Regions from separate parts of the Arthrobacter sp. Y3221159 genome, predicted to be linked through region 2. Evidence: predicted binding sites of a transcription regulator. Region 2 holds the regulator's gene; each other region holds the start of a gene.

Region 1 (6,338 bases), on a different contig from region 2:
GATGCAGGACGTAGCGGCCAATAACAGCAAGGTTTGACGGCGCTTCATCAGCGGACGGCTTCTCGACCAGCCCGTTGACCCGCACAAAGCTTTCGCCGTCGATGTCCTGGATGTCCGCACAGCCGTAGGAGCTGATCTGTGACGGTTCCACCTCGATGAGGGCGACCACAGACCCGCCGGTCTTGGCCTGGACATCGATCATGGTGCTGAGCAGTTCGTCACGGGCATCAATGAGGTCATCCCCCAGCAGCACGGCGAAGGCTTCATCGCCAACGTGCTGCTTGGCCCGGAGGACGGCGTGGCCCAGCCCATTGGGATCGCCCTGGCGCACGTAATGGATGTCGCCAAGGTTGCTGGCCGCCTGGATGGACGCCAGTTTCTCAGTGTCCCCTTTGTCGGCAAGCGTTGACTCCAAGGCCGGGACCCGGTCAAAGTGGTCCTCCAGAGCCCGCTTGTTACGTCCCGTGATCATCAGAACGTCATTCAGCCCCACCTGCACGGCTTCCTCCACCACATACTGGATGGCAGGCTTGTCCACCACAGGCAGCATTTCCTTGGGCATAGCCTTGGTGGCAGGAAGGAACCTGGTGCCCAGACCGGCAGCGGGGATGACGGCTTTGCGGACTCTCGGGTTACGGGTACTCACCGGACTAATCTAACGTCAGCGTCAAGCATTCAGTAATCAACGGACCGGCGGGCAGCCGCGCCGGAACCGGCGTACCAACCCCCCAGCACGGGTAATAAGGAGACACAATGACCCAACAGCAAGCCACCGCCAAGGACGACATCCGGACAGCCCACCGCCGGCGAAGGGCAGCACTGACCCCTGAAGAACTGGAAGCCGCCGGCGCTGCCCTGGCCATGCATGGTGCCGCCTGGGCCGAATCCATGTCCGGCGGAAGGCCGGCGACGTTCTGCGTGTATCTCGGTACTGGCGTCGAGCCGCCCACGCTGCCCCTCATCGCCGCCCTCCACGGCAACGGCCACAAGGTCCTGCTCCCCGTTTGCGAGCCGGGCCGTGAGTTGAGCTGGGTTATCTGGGGCCCGGACAGCACCCTGGAACGCAGCAGGTACGCACCCATCATGGAACCGGTTGGGCCCCGCCACGGACCGGATGTTGCCGGCGAGGCCACAGCACTGTTCATCCCTGCTACCGCCGTGGATCTCGACGGCAACAGGGTGGGCCAGGGCGGCGGCTACTACGACAAGTTCCTGGGCCACCTTGCCACCGCCGGGAAGGAAATCCCGCTGGCCGCTGTTATCTATGACGATGAACTCCTCCCGGCGGGCCGGATTCCTGCCGAGGAGTTCGACCGTCCTGTTCCCGCCGTCCTTGTCCCGTCGGGGCTTAGGCCGTTGGGCAAGATCGCATAAGTCAGGCGGGTGGCCGCAACGGGATGATAGAATTAGCACTCAGGCCCTGCGACTGCTAATGGATTACCAGGTGGCAGCACGGGACCTCTCGTTTGCCCAAGAGGAGGAGCACCAGTGCCAACATATGCTTACGCCTGCAAGGATTGCGGCCACGCCTTCGACATCGTCCAGTCGTTCTCGGACAGCTCACTGACGTCGTGCCCGGAATGCCAGGGCGCGCTGCGCAAGAAGTTCAACAGCGTGGGTGTCGTGTTCAAGGGCTCCGGCTTCTACCGGACCGATTCCCGGGACTCCAAGGGCAACACCGTCTCCGCAGCGCCGGCTTCTTCCACGCCTGCTCCGGCAGCGGCACCTTCCGCTCCCGCTCCGGCAGCTGCGGCTGCCGCCAGCTGATTCCGGCTTCCGCCGTTACGACGGCGGCCCTGCACCGATGGGACATTGTCCACATAGGTGCGGGGCCGCTGTCTTTTGCATATTTGGGGCGCCTAGCGTGGCGGCATGCCTGCTCATCCCTTCCGTGCCCGCCGGGAAGCTTCCGGATTCCTTCGACGTCCCGGCCGGCCGGTTCCCTCCGGCCGCTCCATTGCCCGTCCCAATGCCAGGTTTGGCGGCTGGCTGAGCCGCAACCGCCGACTTGCCATTGCCCTGTTGCTGTGTGCAGCGGCGGCACTCACCGTCCACCAGCTCACGCCGGCACCGGTCCACACCGTCACCGCACTGGCCGCCGCCCGGGACCTGCCTGCCGGGTCTGCCCTTGCGGCCACTGACCTTTCCGCGATCCAGGTTCCTCCGGGCATGCTCGCGGACGGCGTCCTGCGCGAACCCGGCGAAGCGTCCGGCAGGCAGCTGGCTGCCCCGCTGCGCAAGGGCCAGCTGCTGGCGGATGCCCAGCTGCTGGGGCCCGGCCTCCTCACCGGCAGTCCTGCCGGCTCAGCTGCAGTGCCCCTTCGGATGGCGGACCCGTCGTCCATCCAGTTGGTTTCCCCCGGGCAGCTGGTGAACGTGGTGCTGACCGGGGGGAACGGTTTCGACCAGCAAACACCGTCCGAAGTCCTGGCCGCGGCGGTGCCCGTGCTGTGGACCTCGGCAACCGGCGGGCAGGGCGGGCAATGGCTTGGCACGCAGGAGACTGACGGCCTGATCGTCGTGGCCGCCAACGCGGAACAGGCGGCCCGGCTGGCCGGTGCCTCCACGCAAGGCAAGCTGTTCTTTGTCCTGGTCGGACCGCCGTAACCGGCTGCCTCCTTCAGGCGGCGCCGGGGCCTACGAAGGTGTCACCCCCAGTGCGGCGGCTTCTGTTCCTTCAGCCATGCGTCATGGTCATCGTCACGGTCGCCCCACGCCCGCGGATCATCCTCGGCAGCCCGGGCGGGCAGGATGCCCTCCGCCGGCTTCTGGCCGGCACGGGCGGCCGACGCAGGCGCTTCCGCTGTCTCGTCACCGTCTGCGGGCGGCGCTTCGCTGTTGGTGCTGTTGGTCTTCTCGTCGCTGCCCACCGGGGCCGCCTCCTTGCTGTCCTGCCGGTCCGCGGCGGCTGCCTGATGACCGGCACGTGCTGCGTTGCCGGCCCGCCGTCCGGAAGCCGGGCCCGGGAAACGCGTAACGTTCGATGCCGGAGCGGACTCCGCCACGGCATCAATATCATTCAGCGCCTGGTCGACGTCGTCGTCAAGGAATCCGGGCGAAGCCACCCGTCCCGGAAGTACAATCTTTTCCAGTCCGAGGTACTTGGCGATCCGGTCTGCACAGGCGGACGGATCGGTGAAAACCTCGATGGTCCACAAGGGCATGTACCGCCAGCCAAGCCGTTCGAGCAGCTGGGGACGCAGCCTGCTCCGCTCCCGGACACTCATGGTGCGGTACTGTTCCGTGCCGTCGGACTCGATAGCCACCGGCCAGGGAAGATCGGCGTCGTCCTGGCCCATGGTGTTCAGCGGATCGGCGGCGGCCACCACGTCGATGGCGCCGTCGTACTGGTGCCAGACCCGCGCACCGCGTGCCCGCAGCCGGTCGCCCAGGTCCGCCACGAGCGGGTCGGCGCCGAGCGCCTGTTCGCTGGCGGCAGCGCGGGACGCGGGCGTACCGAGATCCGTGTTGCCCGAGATTTCCCGGTCCAGCAGGGCATACAGGTCCACTGCCCCGTGCGTGAGCCGGGTGTGGTCCAGGTCCTCGGGCCGGAAGCACGTCAGAACGTGCATCGAGCGCCGGGCGCGGGTCATCGCGAGGGCGAACTTTTCCCGCCCTCCCTCGGCGGACAGCGGCCCGAAGCTGTGCAGGGCGCGCCCATGCGGTGTCCGGCCGAAGCCCGGTGAGAAAATGACGTGGTCGCGCACCAGGCCCTGGGCCCGCTCAAGGTCCACCACCCGGAACGACTCCGGGCCCGCGCCGAAGAACCCGGCGAGTCCGGGGTGGTTGGGCAGCTGGAGCCTGATGGCCTCACCGATCCGGGCAGCGTGGCGAAGGCTGGCGGTCACCACGGCCAGCGAGGTGCGCGGGCGCAGGCGGGCGTGTTCGAAGACCAGCTCCACCACCCGGTTGACCTCGGCCACCACGGATTCAACACCTTCATGGTCGGCGCTGGGCAGCCCGGTTCCGTCCGGCAGGTACTCCACCAGCAGGGACCGGTCCAGCCCCGTGGCCGACTGTCCCTCCGGCAGCCGGCGGAGCCCGCCGTCGTAGAAGTTCTTGCTCAGCTGCAGGACCAGGTCCTCGTCCACCGCTCGGTAAACGAAGTTTAGCCGCCACACCGGCAGCACGGCGGACAGCGCGGTGAAGGCACTCTCCACCCGCTGATGCGCTGATTCACCGGGCGCCAGCCGCTCCACACCCACTGTGAAGGTGCGCGGGCTGGCGATGCGGGCGTCACCGAAGGCAATCACCTGGCGTGCGCGCGCAATGGAGGGAAGTACCGCCTGCAGCGAGGTGGCTTCGGCGTCGAGGATGACCACGGCGTCGAAATGTTGCTCTGCCGGTAGCAGCCCGGTCATCAGGTACGGGCTGACGGACCACACGGGCACCAGGGTACCGATCAGGTCCGGGGCCTGGGCGGTCAGCGCCGGCAGCGACACGCGGCCGTCTTTGAGCAGGCTGCGCAGGAGGTCGGCCTGGCGGGGCTGCCCGGCGATCGCGGCGCGCCAGCGCTCGGCAAGGTCCCAGCGGAGCCGGGCCGCCCCGCTGGCTATGTGCGCATTGTCCGCGAGCCGGTACTCGGCTTCGAGCTGCCGGAGGGCGTCGCCGTCGGACATCGCCAGGTAGTCGTCACCGCTGATCATCGCCTCAAGCGCAGACTGCCACCAGGCGAGCTCCAGCTCGGCGGCGACGGAAGCGGCGGGTACTTCCCGCTCGGCCAGGTCAGCCAAAAGCTCCCCCAGCCCGTGCTCACGCATGTTTTCCACCAGCAGCGTTCGTTCCGGCAGGGTCTTGAGCGTGTCCGTATCCGCCACCAGCCGCTCAAGGCGGTCCATGAGTTCCCCGTACCGGACCGTGGAGAGCGAACCGCCCGCCTCGGTATGCTTCAGGGCCTCTCCCAGCTGGGTGAGCTCTCGGTCCAGTTCCCGGTACATGGCGTTCATCTCGGCAAGCCCGGACGGAACAGCCGGGTGCCGCTGGGTGGTGGCGTAGCCTGCCCACAGGGCCCGCTGTTCCTGAACCAGGACCAGGGAGCTGTGCAGGTCGGCGATGTGGACGCCGGGCCGGACGTATTCCTTGGCGACCCTGCGCAGCCTGGACCGCTGCATGGAGGTCATCTCGATGCCGCGTTCCCGCCGCCAGGCGGAAGGGGCGGTGGCGGAGATGAGGTCGGTCACCGGCCGGTCGAAGATGTCCGGGGTGAACTTGTCCAGGCTGCCGCGGACTGCCACCAGCAGTTCCAGCTGCTCGCCCCATTCGGCGAAGGATTCACCGAGGCGGATCTCGGCGTGCTCTGCCACGGCATTCATGCGCTCCCGCAGGGCAGGCAGGCTCTTCGCCACGGAACGGACCAGCTCCTGGGCTTCCTCGGTTTCCTTCCGGGTGAGGAGCCGTGCCCCATGCCAGGGGCTGGTGGTTGCGGCCTTGCTGAAGCTGCCCAGTTCCGCCGCACGGCGCAGCCTTCCGGCCAGTTCGTCACGGTCGCGGATGCTGTCCAGGACGCTCCGCTTGAGCCGGACCGTGGTGGCCGGGGCGGGGTGGATGGAAGTCAGTTCCGCCAGCGACTGCATGGCTTGGTAAGGCGAGCATCCCCACCGCTGCCGGACATTGTGCAGCGAGGCCACGTGGTCCATCAGCGCGTGGCGGTGCTCGGTCAGGGTGGCGTGGAGGTTGCCGAGCTGTGGTTCCAGCGACTTCTCGTTGCGGACGATGGCCCGGACCAGCTGGCCTTTCAGCTGCTGCGCGGTGACGTTCCCGGAGAGCTGGAACAGGATGGATTCAAGGCCCAGGGACTCCAGCTGGCCGGACACCTCGTTGAGGCTGGCGCGGCGGTCACCCACTACCAGGACGGTCTTGCCGGCATCCACCAGGGCGCCGATGGTGTTGATGGCCGTCTGCGTCTGCCCTGTGCCCGGCGGGCTGCTGACCACCAGGGAATCACCGGCGCGCGCAGCATCAATGACGTACTGCTGGTCCGTGTCCGCATCCAGCAGGAGCAGCTCGTCCTGGGGGTGCCGGCTGTCCAGTGGCGGGAAACGGGACGGATCCGGTTCCGCCACGTCCACCACTTCTCCTCCGGCTGCGGTAGCCAGGGCAGACACGATGGGATTGGAATCGTTGATCCAGGGGTCGTCCAGGTTGCCGGACAGGTCCGCGAAGGTGGACACGAGCAGGTTGTGCTGGGCCTCGGCGCCATGGATGGGCCGGATCAGGGTGCCCAGCCGGTCCAGTACAGGCTGCGGGTCGAAGCGGGCGGTGCTGTAGGCCAGCCGGGTGACGGCGTTGACGTCGAACACGATGCCGTGGATGGTCTTCAGGTGCCGGACCAATGCCGG
Region 2 (6,338 bases):
GGCCGGACTGGCCGTCAGCCTGGACCTGATCTACGGGACGCCGGGCGAATCCCTGGACGACTGGCGGTACTCCCTGGAGACCGCCCTGTCCTACCAGCCCGACCACATTAGCGCCTACGCGCTGATCGTGGAGGACGGCACCAAGCTCGCCGCGCAGATGCGGCGCGGGGAGGTCCCGGGTATCGACGACGACGACCACGCCGACAAGTACGAACTCGCCGACCAGCTGATCACCGCGGCCGGCCTGGGCTGGTACGAGGTCAGCAACTGGGCCCGCACACCGGAGCAGGCGTGCCGCCACAACCTCGCCTACTGGCGGGGGGACGACTGGTGGGGGATCGGCCCGGGCGCCCACTCCCATGTTGGTGGCGTCCGCTGGTGGAACGTCAAACATCCCACCGCCTATGCCGGCCGCCTGGCCCAGGGACTCTCACCGGCTGCCGGGCGGGAAACCCTTGACCCGGAAACCCGGAATGTCGAACGCATCATGCTGGAGGCTCGCCTCCAGGCGGGCCTTGAAGTGGCCACCCTGAGCGCTGTCGGACGCCACGAAATGGCAGGACTGATTGCCGACGGCCTGGTGGACCCGGCCGCGGCATTCCGCGGGAAACTCGTCCTCACCCTGAAGGGGCGCCTGCTCGCAGACGCGGTGGTCCGCCGGATCCTCCCGGACTAACCTGCCCGGATGGGCCCACGCCGGCGAGGGCCCCGGCGCGAGCTTGCGAGGGCTGGGAGCCGGTGGATGGGCCCACGCCGGCGAGGGCCCCGGCGCGAGCTTGCGAGGGCTGGGAGCCGGTGGGGACTACTTGATCCAGCGCAGGTTGTACTGGTACCGGTGCGGCTGGCCCTTGTTCACGTGGATGCCTGCCGCCACCGAGAAGCAGGTCAGGGCGATCCAGATCAGCGTGGCAATGACGGCGAAGATGTTGCCGATGACGGGGATGAATACCAGGATGTTCGCCACCACGGCCGCAATGGTGGGCGGCAGGCTGAAGTTCAGGGCTTCCTTGGACTCCTGCGCCGTGAACGGCCCGCGGTCGCGGAAGATCAGGAAGATCAGCAGCGCAGGTACGCAACCGAGGATTCCGCCGAAGTGCGCCAGGGTGGCCCATTGCCTGTCCTCGCCTGCCGTCAGGGGCAGCGCGTTCGCCGGGACGCCATGGTATTCGGAGCGGCCTGCGCCGCCCTGGCTGTCCCTGTGATCACGGGTGTTTTCTGCCACAGTCTGTTTCCTTCGAGAGTGCAATAGTGCGGAATGCCGGTGCTGCCTTGCTGCGGCCGCGGACAGTGCCGCAGGACCTGCAGTACCAAGAATACTGGCTATCCGGGACATGGCTCCCCATTCAGGGCACCGTGAGGAAGTCGATCACTTCCTCAACGCGGCCCAGCAGCGACGCCTCAAGGTCAGCGTAGCTGCGGACGGCACCCAGCAGCTTCTGCCACCCCAGCCCGATGTCCTCCTTCGTGGCGTGCGGCCAGCCGAAGGCCGCCAGCACGCCGGTCTTCCAGTCCTGGCCCCGGGGCACTACGGGCCACTGCTCGATCCCCAGGACAGCGGGCCTGATGGCCTGCCACACATCCACGTACGGGTGGCCCACGATCAGGACGTTCCCCGCGGCGCCGGGGGACGCCATCACGGCGTCGGCAATGCGGGACTCCTTCGAGTCCGGCACCAGGTGGTCCACGAGCACGCCCAGCCGCCGTCCCGGCCCGGGCCGGAAATCGGCCACCGCTCCGGCGAGGTCGTCAATGCCGTGCAGGGGTTCGACGACGATGCCCTCCACTCGAAGGTCGTCTCCCCAGACCTTCTCCACCAGTTCGGCGTCGTGCTTGCCTTCCACCCAGATGCGGCTGGCTTTGGCCACCTGGGCACGCTGGCCCGTGACCCGGACCGAGCCCGACGCCGTCCTGCCGGCTCCGGCGCCGGCAGCGGCACGCGGTGCCGGCGGCATCAGGCGGATGGCCTGGCCCTCCAGGAGGAAGCCGAAGCCGAGCCGGAACGTCCGTGACTTTCCCCGCCGGTCTTCCAGCGCCACCACGTGCATGCCGCCTGACTTTTCCACCCGCGTCACGGCACCAACCCACCCGGACTGCACGTCCTCCAGGACCATGCCGCGTTCAACGGGGACTTCGGGAAGTTGGGTGCGGACGGGGCCGGACATCTCCCGGGGCCCCCAGTTCTGGTAATCCATGGATCGACTCCGCCTAGCGCTAGATCAGTGCCGCCGGAATTTCGCCCGGAGCGGTACCAATGCTAACAACGGGGCGAGTCATAATAGACTGTTAGCACTTAGGCATGTCGAGTGCTAACCCTGATGGTTTTCCCTGATGTTTGTTGCACAGGGTGGCGCTGCCGCCCTGACCCTGGATTGGAGGTGGAGTGTGAGCGAGCCACGCAAACTGGAAGTGCTGCGGGCAATCGTGGAGGACTACGTCCACTCCCGCGAGCCCGTGGGTTCCAAGGCGCTGGTGGAAAGGCATCATCTCGGCGTATCCAGTGCAACAATCCGCAACGACATGGCAGCCCTGGAAGACGAAGGGCTCATCACCGCACCGCACACCAGTGCGGGCAGGATTCCCACGGACAAGGGCTACCGCCTGTTCGTTGACCAGATCTCGGCTGTGAAGCCGCTGTCCCAGGCTGAACGCCGCGCCATCCAGTCGCTGCTCGAAGGCTCCGACGACCTCGATGATGTCCTGGACCGGACCGTCCGGCTGCTGTCGCAACTGACCAACCAGGTGGCGGTGGTCCAGTATCCCCATCTGAGCCGGGCCCTGATCCGCCACATCGAATTCGTCCTGCTGGCACCGCGGAAAGTGCTGGTGGTTTTGATCGCCAACAGCGGCAAGGTGGAGCAGCGGGTCATCGACGTCGGCCAGGACCTCGGTGACGACGCCCTCGCCGCGCTCCGGACCCAGTTCCTCGGTTCCCTCGCCGGAACCCCGCTGGGCCAGTTAGGGCAGTCCCTGCCCGGCGTCGTCTCCGCCGTCGGCCCGGCGCAGCGGCCGGCTGCGCAGGCACTGGCCCACGGGCTGGAGCTCCTGGCGCACAGCAGCCGCGAGGAGCGCATGGTCATGGCGGGCACGGCGAACCTTGCCCGGTCCAACGTGGATTTCCCGCTCAGCATCGGACCTGTCCTGGAAGCCCTGGAGGAACAGGTGGTGATGCTGCGCCTGCTGAGCGAAATGGCGCAGGACCACCGTGGCGTGGCAGTCAGCATCGGGCGTGAGAACCCGTACGACGGCCTTGCCGAAGCTTCCGTGGTGGCCACCGGCTACGGTCCGGACAGCGCAGCGAAAATAGGCGTGCTGGGGCCCACGCGCATGGACTATCCCACCACTATGGCCGCCGTCAGGGCTGTTGCCCGCTACCTATCCCGGATTCTGGGGCCCTGAGCGGGGCGCCGGTTGCCCTGGCAGCCGGTCCGCGGAAGGACACCCCCACTGCATGCAGTCAACAAGGAAGAGATACGAACTTTGAGCAGCCACTACGACGTCCTTGGAGTCTCACCGGAGGCCACCGGAGAAGAAATCAAAAAGGCCTACCGCAAGCTGGCCCGTACCCTGCACCCGGACGTCAACCCGGGCGAGGAGGCCGCTGACCGCTTCAAGGCAGTGACCCATGCGTACGAAGTCCTCTCGGACCCCCAGAAGCGGCGCGTCTACGACACCACCGGCAACGAGAACGGCACGGACAACGGGTTCGGCGGCGGCAGCTACGCCGGGCAGGGCTTCGCATTCCAGGACATCTTCGACACCTTCTTCGGTGCCGGCGGCTCCACCGGTCCGGCCTCACGCGTCCGACGCGGCCAGGACGCCCTCATCAGCGTCCGGATCGACCTCCGTGACGCCGTGTTTGGCGTCAACAAGAAGCTCGAGGTGGATACGGCGGTCACCTGCCCCACCTGCGAAGGCTCCTGCTGCCAGCCCGGCACTCATCCGGAGCGCTGCGACATCTGCGGCGGCAGCGGCCAGGTCCAACGGGCAGTCCGTTCCATCCTCGGCCAGGTCATGACGGCTGCCCCCTGCGGCAGCTGCGAAGGATTCGGCACCGTCATCAAGGATCCCTGCAACGAGTGCAGCGGCCAGGGCCGCATCCGGAGCCGCCGTTCACTGACCATCAAGGTTCCTGCCGGCGTCGCCACCGGAACACGCATCCAGCTGTCCGGGCAGGGTGAGGCGGGACCCGCCGGTGGACCTTCCGGCGACCTCTACGTGGAGATCCGGGTCAACAACGATCCCACTTATGTCCGGGACGGGGACGACCTCCACGCCACCTTGAACATTCCCATGACGGCGGCCGCCCTTGGCACCGAGGTCAGCCTGGAAACCTTCGACGGCACGCAGGAAATCGACGTTAAGCCCGGCACCCAATCCGGTGAAATCATTACGCTTCGCGGTTTGGGCGTCACCCACCTTCGCGGGTATGGCCGTGGCGACCTCAAGGTCCACCTGCAGGTGGAGACTCCCGCCAAGCTCGATGCCGCCCAGGAAGACCTGCTGCGGCAGTTGGCCAAGCTCCGGGGTGAGCAGATCACTGACGGCAAGCTGGCTGCGAGCGGCGGCATGTTCGCCAAGCTTCGGGACCGCCTCGGTAACCTGTAGCGGTGAGCAACCCCGTCTTCTTCACCGCCGCCGGGTCCCTGGATGGAATGTCGCCGGGCGGCCGCTTCGTCCTGGAAGGGGCCGAGGCCAGGCATGCCGTCGCTGTCAAACGACTTGAACCGGGCGAAGCCGTCGATATTGTCGACGGCGCCGGCACCAGGATGACAGGGCGGGTCGCCGCTGCTGCGCCGGCGGCCCTCGAGGTGGAGTGCGCGTCCGTAACCGTCGAACAGCGGCCGGACGTCCGGCTGGTGCTCGTCCAGGCCCTGGCAAAGGGCGACCGGGACGAGCTGGCCATCGAAACGGCCACCGAGCTGGGGGTCGACGCCGTGATCCCATGGCAGTCCGAGCGGTCCATCGTGCGGTGGAAAGGTGACCGCGCAGCGAAAGCCCACGCCAAATGGCAGTCGGTGGTGACCGCCGCCGCCAAGCAGGCACGGCGGTCCTGGGTGCCGGAGGTCCGCCCCGCCGTCGACACCGCCGCGCTTTCCGCAGCCGTCGAGGCCGCGGACCTGGCGGTCATCCTGCACGTGGACGCCGTCCGTCCGCTGCGCACCGTCCTTGAGGGTTGGCAGGCCGGCGGCGGGGGAGCGGAACACCGCGAGGTGCTCCTGATCGTAGGACCCGAGGGCGGGATCAGTCCCCGCGAAGTCACCCGGCTCTGCGACAAAGGCGCCGTGACCGCACTGCTGGGGCACCACGTCCTGCGGTCATCCACGGCAGGGCCGGCCGCCGTCGTGCTGGCCAGCGACATCCTAGGCCGCTGGACGGCTACCGCACCTTGAAGGCGCGGGTGTCCTCGAACTGGTCCGGACCGCCCCCGGTTCCGGCCTGCGCCACCCGCAGCTCGTAGTCGCCGGCCGGCATGGTCAGGGCCAGGGTGAAAACCCCCGCCTGGCCCTGCTCGGGCGAGGCTGTTGTCTCCCCGGTGAGGAAGGGCTCCGTGCTGCCGTTGGTTCCGGACCGCAGGATTTGCCAGCGGAGCTTGCCGCCGGCGGTTGTGCTTCGTCCGGTGATCTTGACGCTGCCTCCGGGTACTTCCACGTTTTCCTGCGGATCGATAATCCAGACGGGCGCCACCAGGCCCGTGCTCCGGGTCATCAGTGCGCCGAGCGGGATGTGGTCGAACGCCAGGTAGTCCGTATGCCCGTCCACCAGGATTCGGACCCGGATCTGCTGCCCGGAGTCGATCAGGCCTGAGCTGGCGGCGGCGGCGGTTGCCGTGTAGACCAACTGCTGGATGGCCCGGGCGGCCATCTCCGCATCGAGGTTGCTGTTGAAGGCGTCCTCGGAGACGTCCACGGTGATGACGTCTTTACCCGAAATGGAGGTGGCGAGCGTGCCGGGGTTCTGCCAGGGCGTGAAGAAGTCGGGGTCGAGCGGCTTGTCCGACATCATGGAGCGCAGGGCCCGCGTCACGGGATTTTCCTGGTCCGGGACGTCCCGGAATTCGCGGTACAGGAAGACGTCGCTGCCGCTGCGGCCAATCCAGTACACCGGTGCCTTGTTCGAGGACTGGGTGGTTTCCAGCGGCGCACTCGTGGACGGCGCCTGTGCCGTGCCGGTGGCGATGGGATCGGTGGCCAGTGTGCCCGTGGGCGTCGGCCCGGCCTCGGCGATACAGCCTGTCATGACCGGGACAGCTGCCAGGACTCCGGCCAGCAGGAGACCGCGCATGCGGCCCACGGCACGGCCCGCCCTCAGGGGCGCAGCGGATTCCGGCACGTTCGTCC
Region 3 (6,338 bases), on a different contig from region 2:
CAGGTCTGCGACGTGGCTGACGCCCGCTTCGGCGAAGCGCTGCGCGTGGCGGGCTGCAACGCTCAGGCGGGTGGCCTGCTCCAGCCCGGCCTGGGTGAACAGCATCTGGCGGGCAAACTCGCCGAACTTGGCCTCGGCCCTGGTGCGGAGCCGTGACTGCGTGAGGGCAGCGGACACGAGTTCGGGGGAGTGTCCGGCCTTGCGCAGCGCGGAATTCAACCCGAACGACGCGTCATCACGGTAGGGTCCAAGGGAGGCCAGCAGTTCCCAGCCTTCCGGGGTGAGCAGCGGCGCGATCTGGTCCTGGGGAGCGTTGGGCATGCGTTCCAGCCTAGTGGAGGAGCGTCCTGCGGGATGCCGATAGGGTTGAAACCATGGAAGACAGCGCAGGCCCCCAGCAGTCCGGAGAACAGCAGCCCACGGACCGGGGTCCTGCCAAGTACGCCCGCCCGGCGCTGATCGCGGCGGCCGTGGTGGCGGTGGTGTGCCTGGCGCTGCTGGTGATCATTTTCTTCCTGGACACGTTCAACGCCACCGTCTATTCGGTGGGCGGCAACAGCATCGAGGACGATACCCAGGAGGCCCGGGATATCCGCGGGCTGTACGCCGGGGCACGGACCGGAAGCATTGTGTTCCTGGTCGCCTCCCTGCTGGCCGCGGCCGCCGCAGCCGCTGTGCTGTACCGCAGCAGGAATCAGGGGACGCGGGATTCCGACGGCGGCGAGGACGTTGACTTCGATGATCTGGGCCGCTGAGGCTGCTGCCCAGCGCTGGTGAGCAGTACGCCTGATATCACCAGGATGCCGCCCATAACCTGCGCGATGGTGATGGGCTGGCCCAGCAGCACCGTGATGATAGCGGTAAAGACGGCGATCAGGTTCAGGTAGTTGCCCGCGTTCGCGGCCGTGGTCCGTTTCAGGGCCAGGTTCCACAGCAGGTAGGAGCCCAGGGACGGGAACACCGCGATAAACGCCAGCGACCAGCTTTCGGCGGGTGTGGACGGCAGCCCGGCGCCGCTCACCACCGCCACGGGGGCGAGGACCACGGCTGCCAGGGCAACCTGCACCGCAGTGGCCGTGATGGCCGGCAGGGACAGCCTGCGGGCGATGATGGTGTAGAAGCCCCATACCGTGATGGCGGCCAGGATCAGCAGTTCACCGGCATTGATGGAGAACGTGACCAGCCGCTGCAGGTCACCGCCGGTAAGCACCAGGAGGACCCCGGCCAGGCCCAGGCCGATGCCCAGCCAGCTCACGGGGCGGGGCCGGTCCCGAAGGAGGACGACGGCGAGCACCATGATCAGCGCCGGGTTGGCGGCAGTGACCAGGGAGGCGTTCAGGGCCGAGGTGTGCTGCAGCGCGCTGTACAGCAGCAGCGTATAGCCGCTCATCCCCAGCACGCTTAGCAGCAGCAGGACCGGCCAGCGGCGCAGCACCGCCTTCCAGTCCGGCCTGTCGACGACGTGTGCCAGGAGGAGCAGCGGCGCGGCGGCCAGGGCCCAGCGCCAGAACGTCAGCTGGAGCGGGTCCATGGTCTTCATGGCCGACTGGCCCACCACGAAGTTTCCGGCCCAGAACAGGTTCGCAAGGATCAGGTACACGGCAGCTCGCACCGCTTCAATGTACATGGCACGTGTGTCCGCCGAGGACGAAACGCTGGCACTCGCCTTGACCGAGTGCTAACGCGGACATAGAGTCTTCATTAGCACTCTCCCTAGGAGGGTGCTAACACATGAAGAGCTGCCACCAGGCTGCTGCCGGCACCGCGACGACGGTTGCCAGCCAGGGCGGAAAGCTTTCCAAGTCCACGAATTTGCTGACGAAAAGGAGAGGTCCGAGTGTCGGTCTCTATTAAGCCTCTTGAGGATCGTATTGTTGTCCGCCCGCTCGAAGCCGAGCAGACCACGGCTTCCGGCCTGGTTATCCCGGACTCCGCACAGGAGAAGCCCCAGGAAGGCGAAGTTGTTGCAGTAGGCCCCGGCCGCTTCGAAGACGGCAGCCGCGTACCGGTCGACGTAGCCGTGGGCGACGTCGTGATCTACTCCAAGTACGGTGGAACCGAAGTCAAGACCGGCGGCACCGAGTACCTCGTGCTGTCCGCCCGCGACGTCCTGGCGATCGTCGTAAAGTAACTTCCCGGATCCCCGTGCCGCTGGTCATGCCTTCTGCTGGCCAGCTGCGCGGGGTTCTGTCTTGAAAGGACAAAACCATGGCAAAGCAGCTTGCGTTTAACGACGCTGCCCGCCGGTCTCTTGAAGCCGGCATCGATAAGCTCGCCAACACCGTCAAGGTAACGCTCGGCCCCCGCGGCCGCAACGTTGTCCTGGACAAGAAGTGGGGCGCGCCCACCATCACAAACGACGGCGTCACCATCGCCCGCGAAGTGGAACTGGACGACCCGTACGAGAACCTTGGTGCCCAGCTGGCCAAGGAAGTTGCCACCAAGACCAACGACGTAGCAGGCGACGGCACCACCACCGCAACGGTCCTGGCCCAGGCACTGGTCAAGGAAGGCCTGCGCAACGTAGCTGCCGGCGCTGCTCCCGGCCAGATCAAGCGCGGCATCGAGGTTTCGGTTGAAGCCGTCGCCGCACGGCTGCTGGAGAACGCCCGCCCCGTCGAGGGCACCCAGGTCGCTAACGTGGCTGCCATCTCGGCACAGAGCGAAGAAATCGGCGAGCTCCTGGCCGAGGCCTTCGGCAAGGTGGGCAAGGATGGTGTAATCACCATCGAGGAATCCTCCACCACCCAGACCGAACTGGTCCTCACCGAGGGCATGCAGTTCGACAAGGGCTACCTGTCCCCGTACTTCATCACGGACGCGGACCGCCAGGAAGCAGTCCTCGAGGACGCCCTCATCCTGATCAACCAGGGCAAGATCTCCTCGCTGCAGGAATTCCTGCCGCTCCTGGAGAAGGCGCTGCAGGCGTCCAAGCCGCTGTTCATCATCGCCGAGGATGTCGACGGCGAGGCCCTGTCCACGCTGATCGTCAACCGCATCCGCGGAACCCTGAACGTCGTTGCCGTCAAGGCTCCCGGCTTCGGTGACCGCCGCAAGGCCATGCTGCAGGACATTGCCACCCTCACCGGTGCACAGGTTGTCTCCCCGGAGCTGGGCCTGAGCCTGGACACCGTTGGCCTGGAGGTGCTGGGTACTGCCCGCCGCATCACGGTCACCAAGGACAACACCACCATCGTGGACGGCGCAGGCTCTGCCGAGGACGTGTCCGCACGCGTCGCGCAGCTGCGTGCCGAGCTGGCCCGCACCGACTCCGACTGGGACCGCGAAAAGCTCCAGGAACGCCTGGCCAAGCTGGCCGGCGGCATCGGCGTCATCAAGGTTGGTGCTGCCACCGAGGTTGAGCTGAAGGAAAAGAAGCACCGCATCGAAGATGCCGTGTCCTCCACCCGCGCTGCCCTCGAAGAAGGCATCGTGGCCGGTGGCGGTTCCGCCCTGATCCACGCCCTCAAGGCACTGGATGAGGACCCCGCCGTCAAGGCGCTGGAAGGCGACGCCGCCGCTGCGGTGGGCATTGTCCGCCGCGCACTGGTGCAGCCGCTGCGCTGGATCGCCCAGAACGCCGGCTTCGACGGCTACGTCATCACCGCCAAGGTCGCCGAGCTCGAAACCAACAACGGCTTCAACGCCAAGTCGGGCGAATACGAGGACCTGATCGCTGCCGGTGTCATCGATCCCGTCAAGGTCACCCGTGCCGCCCTGCGCAACGCAGCCTCCATCGCAGCCCTGGTTCTCACCACTGAGACCCTGGTTGCGGAGAAGCCCGCTGAAGAAGACCAGCACGCAGGCCACAGCCACTAACCTGCCGTTGGCAGGAAACTGTGCGAACAAGAAACCGGTCCGGCATCCGCCGGGCCGGTTTTTGCATCTTCGGGTACGGCTGGAATTAAGTTCCCGGCATGTCCTGCGTCTCCACCCCGCCGGCACGCTCATAAACCAGCCGCACCGCTCCTTTTGGAAAGGACCGTGCCGGTTCGGCGAGGCGGAAGGTGGCCGGAATGATCCCGGCGTCGAAGAGCCGCTTCCCCTGACCCAGGGTGAGCGGATACAGCCAGATGCTAAGGCGGTCGAGCACTTCCGCCTGCAGCAGGGAGCGGATGAGGGCCCCGCTGCCGAACATGTGCACCTCCCCGTACTCCTCGCGGAGCCTGCCCGCGGCCGCGGCATCCGGCAGCACCGTGGTGCCTGCCCAGCCGGGGTGGGCCAGCGATCCGGAGACCACGAACTTGGGCACCCGGTTCAGGGTGGCGCCGATGTCGCCTGACTGGTGCGGCCAGTACGCAGCAAAGATGTCATAGGTCTTCCGGCCCAGCAGGAGGGCGTCCATGCGGCCGATCCCGGCCTCGATGTCGGCTTCGGACTCGTCATCGGACACCGGCAACTGCCAGCCGCCGAAGGCGAAACCGGCCTCGGTATCCTCCTCGCGTCCGCCGGGCGCCTGGTAGACGCCGTCGAGGGTCATGAACAGGTTCGCGACGATGATGCCCATCCGCCCATTGTGGAACTCCGTCCGGACCCTGTCCAGAGACCGGCCTGCCTGCTGCAGGCTAGACTGCTCACGGCTGCTGAAGCAGGAAGGGGACCCATGGCGTCGGACCCGCACACCGTAAGTGCCATGGCGGACTACGGGGGTTTCCTGCCTTCCACCAGGAGGGATTCCCTTGCCGAGCCGGTGGCGGACTGGTGGCCCTGGAAGAACCACCGCATCCACATGCTTCGGCTGCGCGACGCCACTGCCCCGGTCCGGCTACTTGTGGTCCATGGGGCCGGAGCACACGCTTCCGCACTATGGCCCGTGGCGTCGCAGCTGGCGGGGTGCGGGATCGACATTGCCGCCGTCGATATGCCCCTGTACGGCTGGACGGTGACGGCATCGCGGGGATCAGTGACCTACGGGGATTGGATAAGCCTTTTGGCGGACCTCCTTGCAGCCGAAGATGACGGCCGTCCGGTGGTCCTCCTTGGGGCCAGCATCGGCGGCCTGCTGGCGGTGGAAGCAGGGGCGCGTGCCCGTGGAGTTGCCGCCGTCATCGCCACATGCCTGCTCGACCCGTTGGATAAGCAGGCCCGTGCCGCTATGACAAGGTTCGGTAAGGCCGCCCTGCCTTTTTTGCCATTGCTCAGGGGAGTCCGCGGTCCCTTCTCTAGGATTCCGGTCAAAGTATCCTGGGTGGCTAATCTCAGGCGCATGGGCCGCGATCCCGGCCTGGGCCAGCTGTGCTCGACGGATCGGCGCGGGGGAGCCGCCTGGGTTCCACTTGGGTTCCTCGCAAGTTTCATGCACCACCCGCACCGGGAAGCCCGCAGGGTTTCCCTCCCGGTGCACCTTATGCACCCGGAACTTGATGACTGGACGCCGGGGGTCCTGAGTGAGAGCACCCTGAGGACCTTGCCTGGGCCTGCCACCAGCCGGACGTTGGGCGGCTGCGGCCACTTCCCGCTGGAAGAGCCGGGCCTGCAGGATCTCCTGGACGGCATCAAGGAGGTGGCAGCTGCCGCCTCAGCTCCTCTGACGCCCCGCGTGGAAGACTAAAGCCATGCTGCTCGACGAGCTCGTGAAAACCACTGATGCGGTCGCCTCCACACGCTCCCGGCTCGCCAAGGTCGAGGCACTCGCGGACCTGCTGCGCCGGCTTGAACCCGGGGAGATTGCCACTGCCGTCGGCCTGCTCATCGCAAAACCGCGGCAGGGGCGCGTGGGAGTGGGCTGGAGCGGAATGTCGGCAGCCAAGGGGGAACCGGCCGAAGAGCGCACCCTGACGGTGGCCGACGTCGACGCCGCCCTGGACCGCCTCCTCGGCACGGCCGGCACCGGATCCGCGGCGGAGCGTGCCGCCACCCTCCGGACGCTTCTGTCCGCCGCCACCGAACGGGAGCAGGCGTTCATCGCCGGAGTTCTCCTGGGTGAGCTCCGCACCGGAGCCCTGGAAGGCGTCCTGACGGACGCCGTCGCCCGCGCCGCCGGCCGGCCGGTGGAGTCCGTCCGGCGGGCTGCGATGCTTTCCGGCGACCTCGGCGGCACCGCCTTGCTGGCCATGACCGGGACGGCCGCCGAGCTGGACGCGGTGGGCCTCGTCGTGGGCCGCCCCGTGCAGCCCATGCTCGCCGCAACGGCGTCCAGTGCCAGTGCGGCGCTCGAGGCGACGGGGGAGGCCTCCGTGGAATACAAACTCGACGGCGCCCGCATCCAGGTGCACCGCTCCGGGGAGCAGGTGCGTATCTATACGCGCACACTGGCGGAGGTGACCCACCGGCTGCCCGAGGTGGTGGAGCTGGTGCGGAGCCTGCCGGTACGGGACGTGATCCTCGACGGCGAGACC

The links. The regulator HrcA, encoded in region 2, represses chaperone genes, less so after heat shock. The targets are predictions, from matches to a motif close to TTNGCACTCGNNNNNNNCGAGTGCNAA.
Region 1: a site for HrcA is predicted at 1,407-1,433, ahead of AC5RT3_RS01815 (FmdB family zinc ribbon protein). Genes of this name have one in related genera too.
Region 3: a site for HrcA is predicted at 1,656-1,682, ahead of groES (co-chaperone GroES). Genes of this name have one in related genera too.

The regions. Positions count from the first base shown of each region.
Region 1 is NZ_JBNHFC010000001.1:384,216-390,553, reverse strand. Features, by position in the region: gene galU (UTP--glucose-1-phosphate uridylyltransferase GalU) at 1-646, opposite strand, end outside; gene AC5RT3_RS01820 (5-formyltetrahydrofolate cyclo-ligase) at 754-1,374, shown strand; gene AC5RT3_RS01815 (FmdB family zinc ribbon protein) at 1,489-1,767, shown strand; gene AC5RT3_RS01810 (RcpC/CpaB family pilus assembly protein) at 1,873-2,607, shown strand; gene AC5RT3_RS01805 (AAA family ATPase) at 2,649-6,338, opposite strand, start outside.
Region 2 is NZ_JBNHFC010000019.1:22,604-28,941, forward strand. Features, by position in the region: gene hemW (radical SAM family heme chaperone HemW) at 1-676, shown strand, start outside; gene AC5RT3_RS17255 (DUF4870 domain-containing protein) at 803-1,222, opposite strand; gene AC5RT3_RS17260 (DUF3097 domain-containing protein) at 1,344-2,192, opposite strand; gene hrcA (heat-inducible transcriptional repressor HrcA) at 2,383-3,396, shown strand; gene dnaJ (molecular chaperone DnaJ) at 3,478-4,605, shown strand; gene AC5RT3_RS17275 (16S rRNA (uracil(1498)-N(3))-methyltransferase) at 4,608-5,390, shown strand; gene AC5RT3_RS17280 (GerMN domain-containing protein) at 5,377-6,330, opposite strand.
Region 3 is NZ_JBNHFC010000001.1:350,107-356,444, forward strand. Features, by position in the region: gene AC5RT3_RS01665 (THUMP-like domain-containing protein) at 1-321, opposite strand, end outside; gene AC5RT3_RS01670 (hypothetical protein) at 375-755, shown strand; gene AC5RT3_RS01675 (DMT family transporter) at 695-1,627, opposite strand; gene groES (co-chaperone GroES) at 1,838-2,131, shown strand; gene groL (chaperonin GroEL) at 2,209-3,819, shown strand; gene AC5RT3_RS01690 (dihydrofolate reductase family protein) at 3,905-4,507, opposite strand; gene AC5RT3_RS01695 (alpha/beta hydrolase) at 4,604-5,551, shown strand; gene AC5RT3_RS01700 (ATP-dependent DNA ligase) at 5,556-6,338, shown strand, end outside.